DNA from 2 places in the Streptomyces sp. P9-2 genome. Region 2 is predicted to be linked to the other one. Evidence: predicted binding sites of a transcription regulator. Region 2 holds the regulator's gene; the other holds the start of a gene.
What was found. Region 2 encodes HspR, which represses chaperone genes until heat shock. Its sites were predicted from a motif close to TTGAGNNNNNNNNNCTCAA; they were not measured.
Positions count from the first base shown of each region.

Region 1 (6,594 bases), 1.1 Mb from region 2:
TTCGGCCCTGTCCAGCCACGAGGTCGTGGACACGACGCTGCGGAACAAGGAGGGCGGGTTCTTCACGGCGGCGGCCGATCCGTCGGTGTCGTCACGCGCTGTGACCGTCTCCCTTCCCCGGGAGCGGGTGCGGTCGTTGACCGCCCTGACGGACGGGGCGTCGCGGTGGGTGGAGCGGTTCGGGGAGGGGGACTGGGCGGACTGTGTGGGGGTGGTCCGGGAGGAGGGGGCCGGGGGGTTGGTACGGAGGGTGCGCGCGCTGGAGCGGGGGCGTGGCCTTGGGGGCAAGACGCATGACGATGCGACGGTGGTCCACGTGGAGCTGCCGTTCGCGTGACGGCGCCACCCGGACGGCGGAGCCGTGTCCGGCTGCGGGCCGGTGGGCGCCGATCGCGCAGTTCCCCGCGCCCCTTGAGGGACGCCCGAGCTGCGGGCAGTCGTGCCGCAGGGCGGCACGGGTGGGCGCAGCGGCACCCCTCCGACACCGGGTGCGGGCCGTCCGTGGCCGATCGCGCAGTTCCCCGCGCCCCTGAAGAGCGCCACCGCCGCCGCAGCCGCGGGCACCCCTGTCAGCGCCGGGTGCGGGTAGGCCGTGGCCGATCGCGCAGTTCCCCGCGCCCCTTGAGGGCGTTGTCCGCGCCGTGGCGGCAGAGGAGACGCCCCCCTGGCGGAGAGGCCCCGGGATGCGGGCCGGTGGGGCCGGGCGCGCAGTCCCCCGCGCCCCTCAGGGGGTTGCACGGACCCCCTCCTACTTCTCCATGCCCCGGTTCAGCCTGTGCAGCAGCCTCGCCAGTTCGTCGACCTCCCCCGGGTCCCAGTCGGCCAGGCGGCCGGCGTAGCGGGCCCTGCGGGCCTCGCGGACGCGGCTCACGCGGCGGCGGCCCTCCTCCGTCAGGGTGACGAGCCAGGCGCGTCCGTCGGCGGGGTCGGGCTCGCGGCCCACGAGTCCGAGCTCCTCCAGGGCGCGCAGCTGGCGGGACATCGTCGCCTTGCCGACGCCGATGTAGGAGGCCAGTTCGGTGGCCCGCTGCCGCCCGCACTCCTCCAGACGGACCAGCAGCCCGTACGCGGACGGCTCGAGGTCGGGGTGGACCTCGCGCGCCATCTCCCCCTGGCTGGCCCGTGCGCGCCGCAGCAGGACCGTCAACTCCCGTTCCAGCGCCAGGAACGCGGGCTGTTCCACCCCGGACGCGGGTTCCGGCGAGCCGGCGTGCTCCTCGCCGCCGTTTCCGTCTTCGTGCACGTTGGCCCCTGCCTCGGTTTCCCGTTCTGAAAGTTCTGGCCGAGTGGCGGCGTCGCCCCAGCTCCATAAGTATTTCGCAGGCGTAGACCAACGGCAGTGCGCGGCGACCCGGCCCGCCGCCGTGGCCGGCGCCCGCAGTTTCTCTACCAGGCCATTACGTGGCATGCCCACTACATGCGACGTGGGTCACATTCCGGGTTCGCCCCATGACCGTTCGGAGATGCGTCATGCCTGTGCACAGATCCCGACTCGTCCGCATACGCGCGCTCGGCACCGCCGGCGCCGTCCTGCTCACGCTGCTCGCCCTCCCGCAGACCTCCGCCGTCGCCGGCGGCTCCTCCCCCTCCGTCCCGCCGCGCGGCTCCGCGCACATGGGCATGGGCGTTCTCGCCCACGACGGCCAGGCCGGCCTGCCCACCTCCCGCTCCACCCAGACGGAGGGCGTGGACGTCTCCAGCCACCAGGGCAACGTCGTCTGGCCCACGCTGTGGAACAGCGGGGTGCGCTGGGCCTACGCCAAGGCGACGGAGGGCACGTACTACACCAACCCGTACCACGCGCAGCAGTACAACGGCTCGTACGACGTCGGCATGATCCGCGGCGCGTACCACTTCGCCACCCCCGACACCACGAGCGGAGCCGCCCAGGCGGACTATTTCGTGGACCGCGGGGGCGCCTGGTCCGCCGACGGACGCACCCTGCCGGGCGTCCTGGACATCGAGTGGAACCCGTACGGCGACGACTGCTACGGCAAGTCGGCGAGCTCGATGGTGAGCTGGATCCGCGACTTCCTCGACCGCTACCGCGCCCGCACCGGCCGCGACGCCGTCATCTACACCGCGACCAGCTGGTGGAAGCAGTGCACCGGCAACTACGCGGGCTTCGCCTCCACCACCCCGCTGTGGATCGCCCGGTACGCCTCCACCGTCGGCGAACTGCCCGCGGGCTGGTCCACGTACACGATGTGGCAGTACACCTCGACCGGCCCGACGGTCGGCGATCACGACCGCTTCAACGGCACCGTCGACCGGGTGCGGTCCTTCGCCGCCGGAAGCTGACCCGAGGCCTCGGCGGCACGGGAAAGGCCCGGGCCTCCCTCACGGAGCCCGGGCCTCCCCTTCATCCGGCGGCCCCCGTCACGCGGCCACCGGAACCTCGGGCGCGGCCCCGTTCGTCGCCGGGGACAGCGCCAGCTCCAGGACCTGGCGGACGTCGGTGACGGCGTGCACGTCGAGCTTCTCCAGCACCTCCGCCGGGACGTCGTCCAGGTCGGGCTCGTTGCGCTTGGGGATGATCACGGTGGTGACTCCCGCCCGGTGCGCGGCGAGCAGCTTCTGCTTCACCCCGCCGATCGGCAGCACCCGCCCGGTCAGCGACACCTCGCCGGTCATCGCCACGTCCGTGCGGACCAGGCGCCCGGAGAGCAGCGAGGCCAGGGCCGTGGTCATCGTGATGCCCGCGCTCGGGCCGTCCTTGGGCACCGCGCCCGCCGGGAAGTGGATGTGCACGCCCCGGTCCTTCAGGTCGCCCACCGGCAGCTCCAGCTCGGCGCCGTGGCTCCGCAGGAAGCTCAGCGCGATCTGCGCCGACTCCTTCATCACGTCGCCCAGCTGGCCGGTCAGGGTCAGCCCCGCCGCGCCCGTCTCCGGGTCGGCCAGGGACGCCTCGACGTAGAGGACGTCACCGCCGGCGCCGGTCACGGCCAGCCCGGTGGCGACGCCGGGCACCGCGGTGCGCCGCTCGGCGGGCTCCTGGGCGGACTCCGGCACGTGGTGCGGCCGTCCGATCAGACCGCGCAGGTCGCCCTCGGTCACGGTGAACGGCAGCTCCCGCTCCCCCAGTTCGTGCTGGGCCGCGACCTTGCGCAGCAGTCGCGCGACGGACCGCTCCAGGTTGCGCACGCCGGCCTCGCGCGTGTACTCGCCGGCCAGCTTGCGCAGCGCGCCCTCCTCGATCGTCACCTCGTCCGGCTGCAGACCGGCGCGCTCCAGCTGGCGCGGGAGCAGGTGGTCGCGGGCGATGACGATCTTCTCGTCCTCGGTGTAGCCGTCGAGGCGGACCAGCTCCATGCGGTCGAGCAGGGCCTCCGGGATGGCCTCCAGGACGTTGGCGGTGGCGAGGAACACCACGTCGGACAGGTCGAGCTCGACCTCCAGGTAGTGGTCGCGGAAGGTGTGGTTCTGCGCCGGGTCGAGGACCTCCAGCAGGGCCGCCGCGGGGTCGCCGCGGAAGTCGGAGCCGACCTTGTCGATCTCGTCGAGCAGGACGACCGGGTTCATCGAGCCGGCCTCCTTGATCGCCCGCACGATCCGGCCGGGCAGCGCGCCGACGTAGGTGCGGCGGTGTCCGCGGATCTCCGCCTCGTCGCGGACGCCGCCGAGGGCGACCCGGACGAACTTGCGGCCCATGGCGTGCGCGACGGACTCGCCGAGGCTGGTCTTGCCGACGCCCGGCGGGCCCACCAGGGCCAGCACCGCGCCGCCTCGCCGCCCGCCGACGACGCCCAGACCCCGGTCGCTGCGCCGCTTGCGCACGGCCAGGTACTCGGTGATGCGCTCCTTCACGTCCTGCAGCCCCGCGTGCTCGGCGTCCAGGACCTCCTGGGCGCCGCGGATGTCGTAGGAGTCCTCGGTGCGCTCGTTCCACGGCATCTCCAGGACCGTGTCGAGCCAGGTGCGGATCCAGGAGCCCTCGGGCGACTGGTCGGAGGAGCGCTCCAGCTTGTCGACCTCCTTGAGAGCGGCCTCGCGGACCTTCTCGGGGAGATCGGCGGCCTGGACGCGGGCCCGGTAGTCGTCGGACTCGTCGCCGTCCTGCTCGCCGTTCAGCTCGCGCAGCTCCTTGCGGACCGCCTCCAGCTGGCGGCGGAGCAGGAACTCCCGCTGCTGCTTGTCGACGCCCTCCTGGACGTCCTTGGCGATGGTCTCGGCGACGTCCTGCTCGGCGAGGTGGTCACGCAGCTGCTGGGTGGCGAGCTTCAGCCGGGCCACCGGGTCGGTGGTCTCCAGCAGGGCGACCTTCTGCTCGGTGGTGAGGAACGGCGAGTAGCCGGAGTTGTCGGCGAGGGCGGAGACGTCGTCGATGGCCTGGACCCGGTCCACGACCTGCCAGGCGCCGCGCTTGCGCAGCCAGGCGGTGGCGAGCGCCTTGTACTCCTTGACCAGTTCGGTCACGTGGCCGGGCAGCGGCTCGGGCACGCTCTCGTCGATGCGGGTGCCCTCCACCCACAGCGCGGCGCCCGGACCGGTGGTGCCGGCGCCGATGCGCACCCGTCCCCGGCCGCGGATCAGGGCGCCCGGGTCGCCGTCGGCCAGCCGGCCGACCTGCTCGACCGTGCCCAGCACGCCGGTCCCGGCGTAGGTGCCGTCGACGCGCGGCACGAGGAGCACCTTGGGCTTGCCCGGTTCGTCACGGGCGGCGGCCTGGGCGGCCTCCACCGCCGCGCGCACCTCGGAATCGCTCAGGTCCAGCGGAACCACCATCCCGGGCAGCACGACCTCGTCGTCGAGCGGCAGCACGGGCAGGGCGAGCGGTGTGGACTCAGCAGCCATGATCTCCCCTTCGGCAGTCAAGTTGAGCTACGTCGACTCAATGCAGGGGAGCTTGCGAATGTTCCCGGGGCGGCGTTCGCTCTCAGCGATCACCGGGCCGGGCCGCGCGGGCCCGGATCGCCACCCACCGGGACCTGCCAGGATGAACGCATGTCCACCCCCTACGGCATTCCCGAAGCTCCCGAAGTGCTGGACCGTCGCGAGGGCCCGTACGGCGAGGTCGTGCTGCGCCGCCACGGCGGGCTGCTGCAGATCATCGCCAACGGCTGCTTCCTGATGGACACCTCCGACGGGCGTTCCGAGCGGCTGCTCGTGGACGCGGCCCTGGCGGCCGTGGACCCGGCGACCGCGGAGCCGTCGGTGCTGATCGGCGGGCTGGGCGTGGGCTTCTCCCTGACGCACGCGGCCGGACAGGAGCGCTGGGGGCGGATCGCCGTGGTGGAGCGGGAGCCCGCGATCATCGAGTGGCACCGCTCGGGCCCGCTGGCCGAGCTCTCCGGGGCGGCGCTGGCCGACCCGCGGACGGAGATCGTCGAGCAGGATTTGATTACTTACGTCAATGAGACATCCGACACATTCGACGCGCTGTGTCTCGACATCGACAACGGACCCGACTGGACCGTCGACGAGGGCAACGAGGGGCTCTACTCGCCCGACGGACTCGCCGCGTGTGCAAGGGTGTTGAAGCCGCGCGGGGTCCTAGCGGTATGGTCCGCGAAGCCTTCACCGGAATTCGAGGGAACCTTGCGGAATGCCGGGTTCCGGCAGGTGCGTACCGAAGAGATCCCCGTTGCCCGGGGCGTTCCGGACGTCGTGCACATCGGCGTCCGCCCTGGATAGCAAAGCCGAGGTGAATCCCCGTACGCTGCTGCCCTGACGCGGATCATTCAAGCGTCAATCGCAGTGATGCGCAGACGACGGATCACCCCACGGATTCCGGAAAAAGCACACCTCAGGGGCGGGCGATGGAGCAGACACACACCTCCCACAACGGCACGGCGACGACCACCCCCGGCGCGCAGCGCAGGGTCCTGGTGGTCGAGGACGACGCGACGATCGTGGACGCCATCGCGACCCGCCTGCGTGCCGAGGGATTCCTGGTGCAAACGGCGGGCGACGGCCCGTCCGCGGTGGACACGGCGGAGGCCTGGCAGCCCGACCTGCTGATCCTCGACATCATGCTGCCGGGCTTCGACGGCCTGGAGGTCTGCCGGCGCGTGCAGGCCCAGCGGCCGGTGCCGGTGCTGATGCTCACCGCGCGCGACGACGAGACCGACATGCTGGTGGGCCTCGGCGTCGGCGCCGACGACTACATGACCAAGCCGTTCTCCATGCGCGAGCTGGCGGCCCGGGTGCACGTGCTGCTGCGCCGCATGGAGCGCGCGGCCCTCGCGGCCACCACCCCGCGCAGCGGCATCCTGCGCCTGGGCGAGCTGGAGATCGACCACGCGCAGCGCCGGGTGCGCGTGCGCAGCGAGGACGTCCATCTGACGCCCACCGAGTTCGACCTCCTGGTGTGCCTGGCCAACACCCCGCGCGCGGTGCTCTCCCGTGAGCAGCTGCTGGCCGAGGTCTGGGACTGGGCGGACGCCTCCGGCACCCGGACGGTGGACAGCCACATCAAGGCGCTGCGCCGGAAGATCGGCGCCGAGCGCATCCGCACCGTGCACGGCGTGGGCTACGCCCTGGAGACGCCGACGCCATGAGCGGGGGTCCGGCGGGACGCGGACAGCGGAAGAAGCAGCCCTGGGGCGGTGTGCGCCCGTTCTCGATCAAGACCAAGCTGGGCGCGCTGGTCGT
Region 1 covers NZ_CP192633.1:185,554-192,147, forward strand. The annotation lists gene ACQY0Z_RS00830 (protein phosphatase 2C domain-containing protein) at 1-337, shown strand, start outside; gene ACQY0Z_RS00835 (MarR family winged helix-turn-helix transcriptional regulator) at 749-1,243, opposite strand; gene ACQY0Z_RS00840 (lysozyme) at 1,471-2,301, shown strand; gene lon (endopeptidase La) at 2,380-4,794, opposite strand; gene ACQY0Z_RS00850 (spermidine synthase) at 4,945-5,634, shown strand; gene ACQY0Z_RS00855 (response regulator transcription factor) at 5,760-6,500, shown strand; gene ACQY0Z_RS00860 (sensor histidine kinase) at 6,497-6,594, shown strand, end outside.
Region 1: a site for HspR is predicted at 4,817-4,835, ahead of lon (endopeptidase La). Genes of this name have one in related genera too.

Region 2 (6,594 bases):
GTCAGGAACGGCTCGCGGAGACCCTGGCCCCGCTGCTGCGCGCCCGTGAGCCGGCGGAGCAGGAGTCCTCCCTCGTCACCCGGCACAACGGCATGGAGCGCATCGGGCGGGTCATCGGCGATGCGATGGCCGACGCGACGGAACTCCTCGCGGTCCAGCCGTACCGCAGCTACGTCCGCTTCGACCCGGCCGTCCACGAGCCCGCCGTCCGGCGCGACCAGGCCCTGCTGGACCGCGGCGGCCGCATCCGCGCCCTGTACCAGCACACCCTGCGCCACGCGCCCTCGCTGGCCTGGCGCTACGAACGCCTCAGCGGCGACGTCGAGGCGCGCTCCCTGGACGAGATCACCGACCGTCTCGTCATCGTCGACCGCGAGGTCGCCTTCATCCCGGCCGGCCCCGAACGCTCCACGGCCCTGGAAGTCCGGCACCCGGCGATCGTGACGTTCCTGGTCACCACCTTCGACCGGCTGTGGCACCTCGCCTCGCCCATGTACCCGGAGGCGGACCGGAAGCCCACCCTCAACGGCGTCACCCCGCGCCAGCGCGCCATCGCCTCCCTGCTCGTCGAGGGACACACCGACGCCGTCATCGCCGACCGGCTCGGCATGAACATCCGCACCGCGCGGGAGCACATCGCCAAGCTCGCCGCGGTCCTGGGCAGCGGCAGCCGCGCGCAGCTCGGCTACCTCATCGGGCGGTCGGGGATCCTCGACCAGGCGGAATGACCACCGGCGGCCGTGCGCCGTCCAGCCCCGCCTGCGCGATCCGCACCCCCAGCTGCGTCCGGCTCGCCGCCCCCAGCGTCTCCGAGAGGCGGGCGATGTGGGCGCGGCAGGTGCGGACGCTGATGCCCAGGCGTTCCGCGACGACCGCGTCCTGGTGGCCCTCCGCCAGGAGTGCCGCGATGGACTGTTCGCGGTGCGAGATGCCCTCGATGCCCGTGTCGGGGAGCGGCGCGGTCAGCGGGATGGCGAGGCGCCACAGGCGCTCGAAGACCGTGCCCAGGTACTCCACCAGCGCCGGGTGCCGCAGCTCCAGCGCCATCGTGCGCTCGGAGTTCGCGGGGATGAAGGCGACCGTGCGGTCGAAGAGGATCAGCCGCTCGATGACCTCGTCCAGCGTCCGCGCCTCCACCGCGTCGCCCAACAGCTCCAGATAGCTGAGCAACCCGTGCCCGTGCCGGGCCACATGGGTGTACAGGTCCCGCATCCGCACGCCCCGCCCACGCAGCGCCATCGCCCGGTGCAGGCCCTCCGACAGCTCGGCCTCGCGCCGGATGCCGCCGGGCTGGACGGTGAGCACCTCGGTGGTGCACGCCTGCGTCGCCTCGTCCATCGCGGCCTGGATACGCGCCAGTCCGTCCAGGACGCGGATCGCGGGGCCCTCGGAGGACCCGCCCGGGGCCGGCACCTGGCGGCCGAGACCCGCGTACCACTCGAAGGCGGCGACCGCCGAGCCGACCCGGCGCTGGCTCGCGCTCACCTCGTCGTACATGCCGCGCAGCAGCCGGGTCATGACCTCCTGCGGGGAGGTGGGGACCAGCCAGTCCATGTCGTCCGGGTCGGGGTGCAGCAGGGCCAGCTCCAGCAGGCAGGGGACCCGCTCGGCCTCCCGGCGCGGCAGCCGTCCGCGCCGTACGGCCCGGGAGTACACGCGGTCCCCGGCCTCGCACAGTCGGTCAGCACCGTGCGGATGCTCCTCCGCCCCGTGCCCGGCCATCGCCCATCCCACCCCCGGTATCAGCGTCTTTCCGCAGCGCAACTATGCGCGGCCGGAACCTGCTGTGCAACACGGGACCGGCCACCGCACCGGCCCGGGGACCGGCGGGTGGCCGAATATGTACGGACGCGTACAGAGTTACTGCTTGAGCCCGATCTCCGCGCAGGCGTCCTTGAATTCGCCGGTGCAGATGTCGGACACCTCGTAGAAGCCGTCGGCGAGGACGGTGTCCTCCAGGTTGTCCTGGGTCAGCGCGACCACGGGCACCAGCTGCGCCGGGATGTCCTGGTCGGTGGGGCTGTCGACGCGGTCGCGGGTGAGCGCGTCGAACTGGATGTCCCGGCCCTGGACCTTCGCCACGGCCATCTCTGCGGCGTTCTCGGCCTCTTCGGGGTAGGACTTGTAGACGCTCATGTACTGCTCGCCGGTCACGATCCGCTGCACCGCGGCGAGTTCCGCGTCCTGGCCGGTGATGGGCGGCAGCTTGGTCACGCCCGCGGCGCGCAGCGCCTTGACGATGCCGCCCGCCATGCCGTCGTTGGCGGAGTAGACACCCTCGATGTTGTCGAGGCCGATCTCGCTGATGGCCTCCTTCATGTTCTTCTCGGCGTTCTTCGGGTCCCAGTCCTTGGTGTCGAAGGACTTGGCGATGGTGACCTTGCCCTTGAGCTCGGACAGCGCGCCCGCCTTGAACTGCTTGGCGTTGGGGTCGGTGGACGAGCCGTTCATCATCACGATCTTGTCGGTGATACTCAGGTCGCCGCCCAGCGCCTCCAGCAGGGAGCGCCCCTGCACCTCGCCGACGAGGGAGTTGTCGAAGGAGATGTACGCGTCGATCGGGCCCTCGGCGAGCCGGTCGTAGGCGATGACCGGGATGCCGGCGTCCTTCGCCTTGGAGACGCTCTCCGCGATGCCGTGCGCGTCCACCGCGTCCAGCACGATGACGTCGACCTGCTTGTCGATCATGCGCTGCATCTGGGAGGCCTGCTTGTCCGCGTCCGCCTCGGCGTTGGCGTACTCGACCTTGCCCTTGCTGTTGGTGAGCGACTCCACCTTCTTCTTGAAGATGGGGTAGTCGAACTGCTCGTAGCGCGTGTTGGCCTTCTCCGGGAGGAGCAGGCCCACCGTGATGTCGTCGCCCTTGACGGGGCTCGCGTCGTCGCTGCTGCCCGTCGCGTCGAGCATGCCGCAGCCGGCGAGCGTGACGGACATGGAGACGGCGGCCACGGATATGGCGATACGACGCATGCGAGGGCTCACTTCAGGTGCGTATTGGACGTGGGCACAGCTTTGCGGCCCATGTGACTGAAAAGCCAACGCTTCGGCGTCCACCGCGTCAAGAGGCAGCCACTTAACGAGATGAACACGACACGGTGCGCTGAACTCGTGAAAGTCCTGCGGACACTCCGCGGGGATCACCTGGACACGCAGGCATACCATAGCCACAGGTGTGCTCGTACATAAGGGAAGGGGCCCGTGGGTTCAACGAACCCACGGGCCCCTCTTCGCCTTCGCGCGCCGTCAGTCGGACTGCTGCTGGCGCTTGGGACGCCAGACCACCAACGCGCTCGTCTGCTGCACCTCCTGGTAGGGCACCAGGTCACGGCGGTACGAGGCATGGACGGCTGCCTCGCGCTGACGCATGGCCGCCGCCGCGCCGTCGAGCGCGTCCTCCAGTTCGGCCACACGGGCCTGGAGGGCGGCGACCTGGTTCTCCAGTTCGATGATGCGCTTGATTCCGGCCAGGTTGATGCCCTCGTCCTGCGACAACTGCTGCACCTGACGGAGCAGTTCGATGTCACGGGCCGAGTAGCGCCGGCCCCGGCCCGCCGTACGGTCCGGCGACACAAGTCCCAGACGGTCGTACTGACGCAGCGTCTGCGGGTGCAGGCCGGAGAGCTGGGCCGCCACCGAAATGACGTAGACCGGGGTGTCCTGGGTCAGTTCGTACGGGTTGCGTCGACGGCCGTCCATCGCATCAAGCTCCCTTCGCGGCCTGGAACAGCTCCGCCCGCGGATCCTGGTCCGCGGTTGCCTCGCGATACGCCTCCAGGGCGTCACGAGCCTTCCCCGACAGGTCCTTGGGAACACTCACCTCGACGGTGACCAGCAGATCACCGCGGGTGCCGTCCTTGCGGACCGCCCCCTTGCCGCGGGCGCGCAGGGTGCGCCCGTTGGGTGTGCCCGGCGGCAGCTTCAGCGTCACCGGCGGGCCGCCCAGCGTCGGCACCCGGATCTCGCCCCCGAGGGCCGCCTCGGGGAACGTCACCGGCACCGTGACCGTCAGGTTGTCGCCCTTGCGGCCGAAGACCGGGTGGGCGCCGACGTGCACGACGACGTACAGGTCGCCCGCGGGGCCGCCCCGCTCGCCGGGCGCCCCCTTGCCGCGCAGCCTGATCCGCTGGCCGTCGCTGACCCCCGCGGGGATGCGCACCTGCATCGTCCGCGAGGACTTGGCCCGGCCGCTGCCCTTGCAGACCTCGCAGGGCTCCTCCGCGATCAGACCGCGGCCCTTGCAGTCCGGGCAGGGGTCGGTCAGCGAGAAGCCGCCGCCCGAGCCCCGCGCCACCTGACCGGTGCCGACGCAGGTCGGGCACACGCGCGGTGTGCCGTTCTTGTCGCCGGTGCCCGAACAGGCCTTGCAGGGCGACTGCGACGACATCCGCAGCGGGACGGTCGCGCCCTCGATGGCCTCGGTGAAGCTGAGCGTCACCTCGGACTCGATGTCCTGGCCCCGGCGCGGCTGGGTCCGCTGGGTCCCCGGGCCGCCCCGGTTGAACAGGCCCCCGAAGACGTCACCGAGCCCGCCGCCGAAGCCGCCCTGGCCGCCGGCCTGACCGCCGAAGAGGTCGCCGAGGTCGAAGTTGAAGGAGCCGCCGCCCGCGCCCGGCCCCGGACGGAACCCGCCGTTGCCGAAGAGGGCGCGCGCCTCGTCGTACTCCTTGCGCTTCTTGGGGTCGCCGAGGACGTCGTTCGCCTCGGAGATCTCCTTGAACCGCTCCTCCGCCTTGGCGTTCCCCTTGTTGGCGTCCGGGTGGTACTCGCGGGCGAGCTTCCGGTACGCCTTCTTGATCTCGGCCTCGGTGGCGTCCTTGGGGACGCCGAGGACCTTGTAGTAGTCCTTCTCGATGAAGTCCTTGGTGCTCATCCCCGACGTCCCTCCTTCCCTGCGTCAGCCGTGACGTCAGCCCTCCTCCGGGCCACCGTTCTCCTTGTTCTCCCCTTCGGCCTGCGCCTCCGTGCCCTCCTCGGCCGGCTTGACCGTCTGCGCGCCGGGCTGCGGCTCGGCGACGGCCACCCGCGCGGGGCGGATGGTGCGCTCGCCGATGCGGTACCCCGGCTGCAGGATCGCCACGCACGTCGTCTCGGTGACGTCCGGGGCGTAGGAGTGCATCAGGGCCTCGTGGATCGTCGGGTCGAAGGGCTCGCCCTCCTTGCCGAACTGCTGGAGGCCCAGCTTGGCCGCCGTGGTCTCCAGCGACTCGGCCACCGACTTGAAGCCGCCGACCAGCTCGCCGTGCTCACGGGCGCGGCCGATGTCGTCCAGCACCGGGAGCAGTTCGGTCAGGAGATTCGCCACGGCGGTCTCCTTCACGGCTGCCCGGTCCCGCTCGACACGGCGGCGGTAGTTCTGGAACTCGGCCTGGAGGCGCTGGAGGTCCTGCGTGCGCTCGTTCAGCGCGCTGCGGGTCTGGTCCAGCTGGGCCACCAGAGCGGCGTTCTGCTCGGTGTCCCCGGCCGGGGCCGCCTCTTCCTCGGGAGAGGGAGCGGCGGCCTGCGGCTCGGCGTCGTCGGACGTGGCGCCGGAAGGGACATCGGGCTGCTGCTGCTCGTCGAAGCCCGGGGTCTCTTCCGTCACGCCGCACCGTCCTTCCGGTCCTCGTCGACGATCTCGGCGTCGACGACGTCGTCGTCGGCCTTGGCCTCACCGGCGCCGGCGGAGGCGCCGCCCGCGGCCTGCGCACCCTGGGCGTCGGCGTACATCGCCTGGCCCAGCTTCTGCGAGACGGCGGCGACCTTCTCCGTGGCCGTGCGGATCTCGGCGGTGTCCTCGCCCTTGAGCTTCTCCTTCAGCTCGGCGACGGCGGCCTCGACCTCGGTCTTGATCTCGCCGGGCACCTTGTCCGCGTTGTCCGTGAGGAACTTCTCGGTCTGGTAGACGAGCTGCTCGCCCTGGTTGCGGGCCTCGGCGGCCTCGCGGCGGGCGTGGTCCTCCTCCGCGTACTTCTCGGCCTCCTGGCGCATGCGCTCGACCTCGTCCTTCGGGAGCGACGAACCGCCGGTGACGGTCATCTTCTGCTCCTTGCCGGTGCCGAGGTCCTTCGCCGTGACGTGCATGATGCCGTTGGCGTCGATGTCGAAGGAGACCTCGATCTGCGGGACGCCACGCGGCGCCGGCGGCAGACCGGTCAGCTCGAACATGCCGAGCTTCTTGTTGTACGCCGCGATCTCGCGCTCGCCCTGGTAGACCTGGATCTGCACCGACGGCTGGTTGTCCTCGGCCGTCGTGAAGATCTCGGAACGCTTGGTCGGGATCGTGGTGTTGCGCTCGATCAGCTTGGTCATGATGCCGCCCTTGGTCTCGATACCGAGGGACAGCGGGGTGACGTCCAGCAGGAGGACGTCCTTGACCTCGCCCTTGAGGACACCGGCCTGGAGCGCGGCGCCGATGGAGACGACCTCGTCCGGGTTGACGCCCTTGTTGGCCTCCTTGCCGCCGGTGAGGTCCTTGACCAGCTCGGCGACGGCGGGCATACGGGTCGAACCGCCGACCAGGACGACGTGGTCGATCTCGCTGACGGAGATGCCGGCGTCCTTGATCACGTTGTTGAACGGGGTCTTGCAGCGCTCGAGCAGGTCCGCGGTCAGCTG
Region 2 covers NZ_CP192633.1:1,270,523-1,277,116, forward strand. The annotation lists gene ACQY0Z_RS05945 (helix-turn-helix transcriptional regulator) at 1-728, shown strand, start outside; gene ACQY0Z_RS05950 (helix-turn-helix transcriptional regulator) at 691-1,722, opposite strand; gene ACQY0Z_RS05955 (sugar ABC transporter substrate-binding protein) at 1,861-2,970, opposite strand; gene ACQY0Z_RS05960 (heat shock protein transcriptional repressor HspR) at 3,244-3,696, opposite strand; gene dnaJ (molecular chaperone DnaJ) at 3,701-4,870, opposite strand; gene grpE (nucleotide exchange factor GrpE) at 4,907-5,581, opposite strand; gene dnaK (molecular chaperone DnaK) at 5,578-6,594, opposite strand, start outside.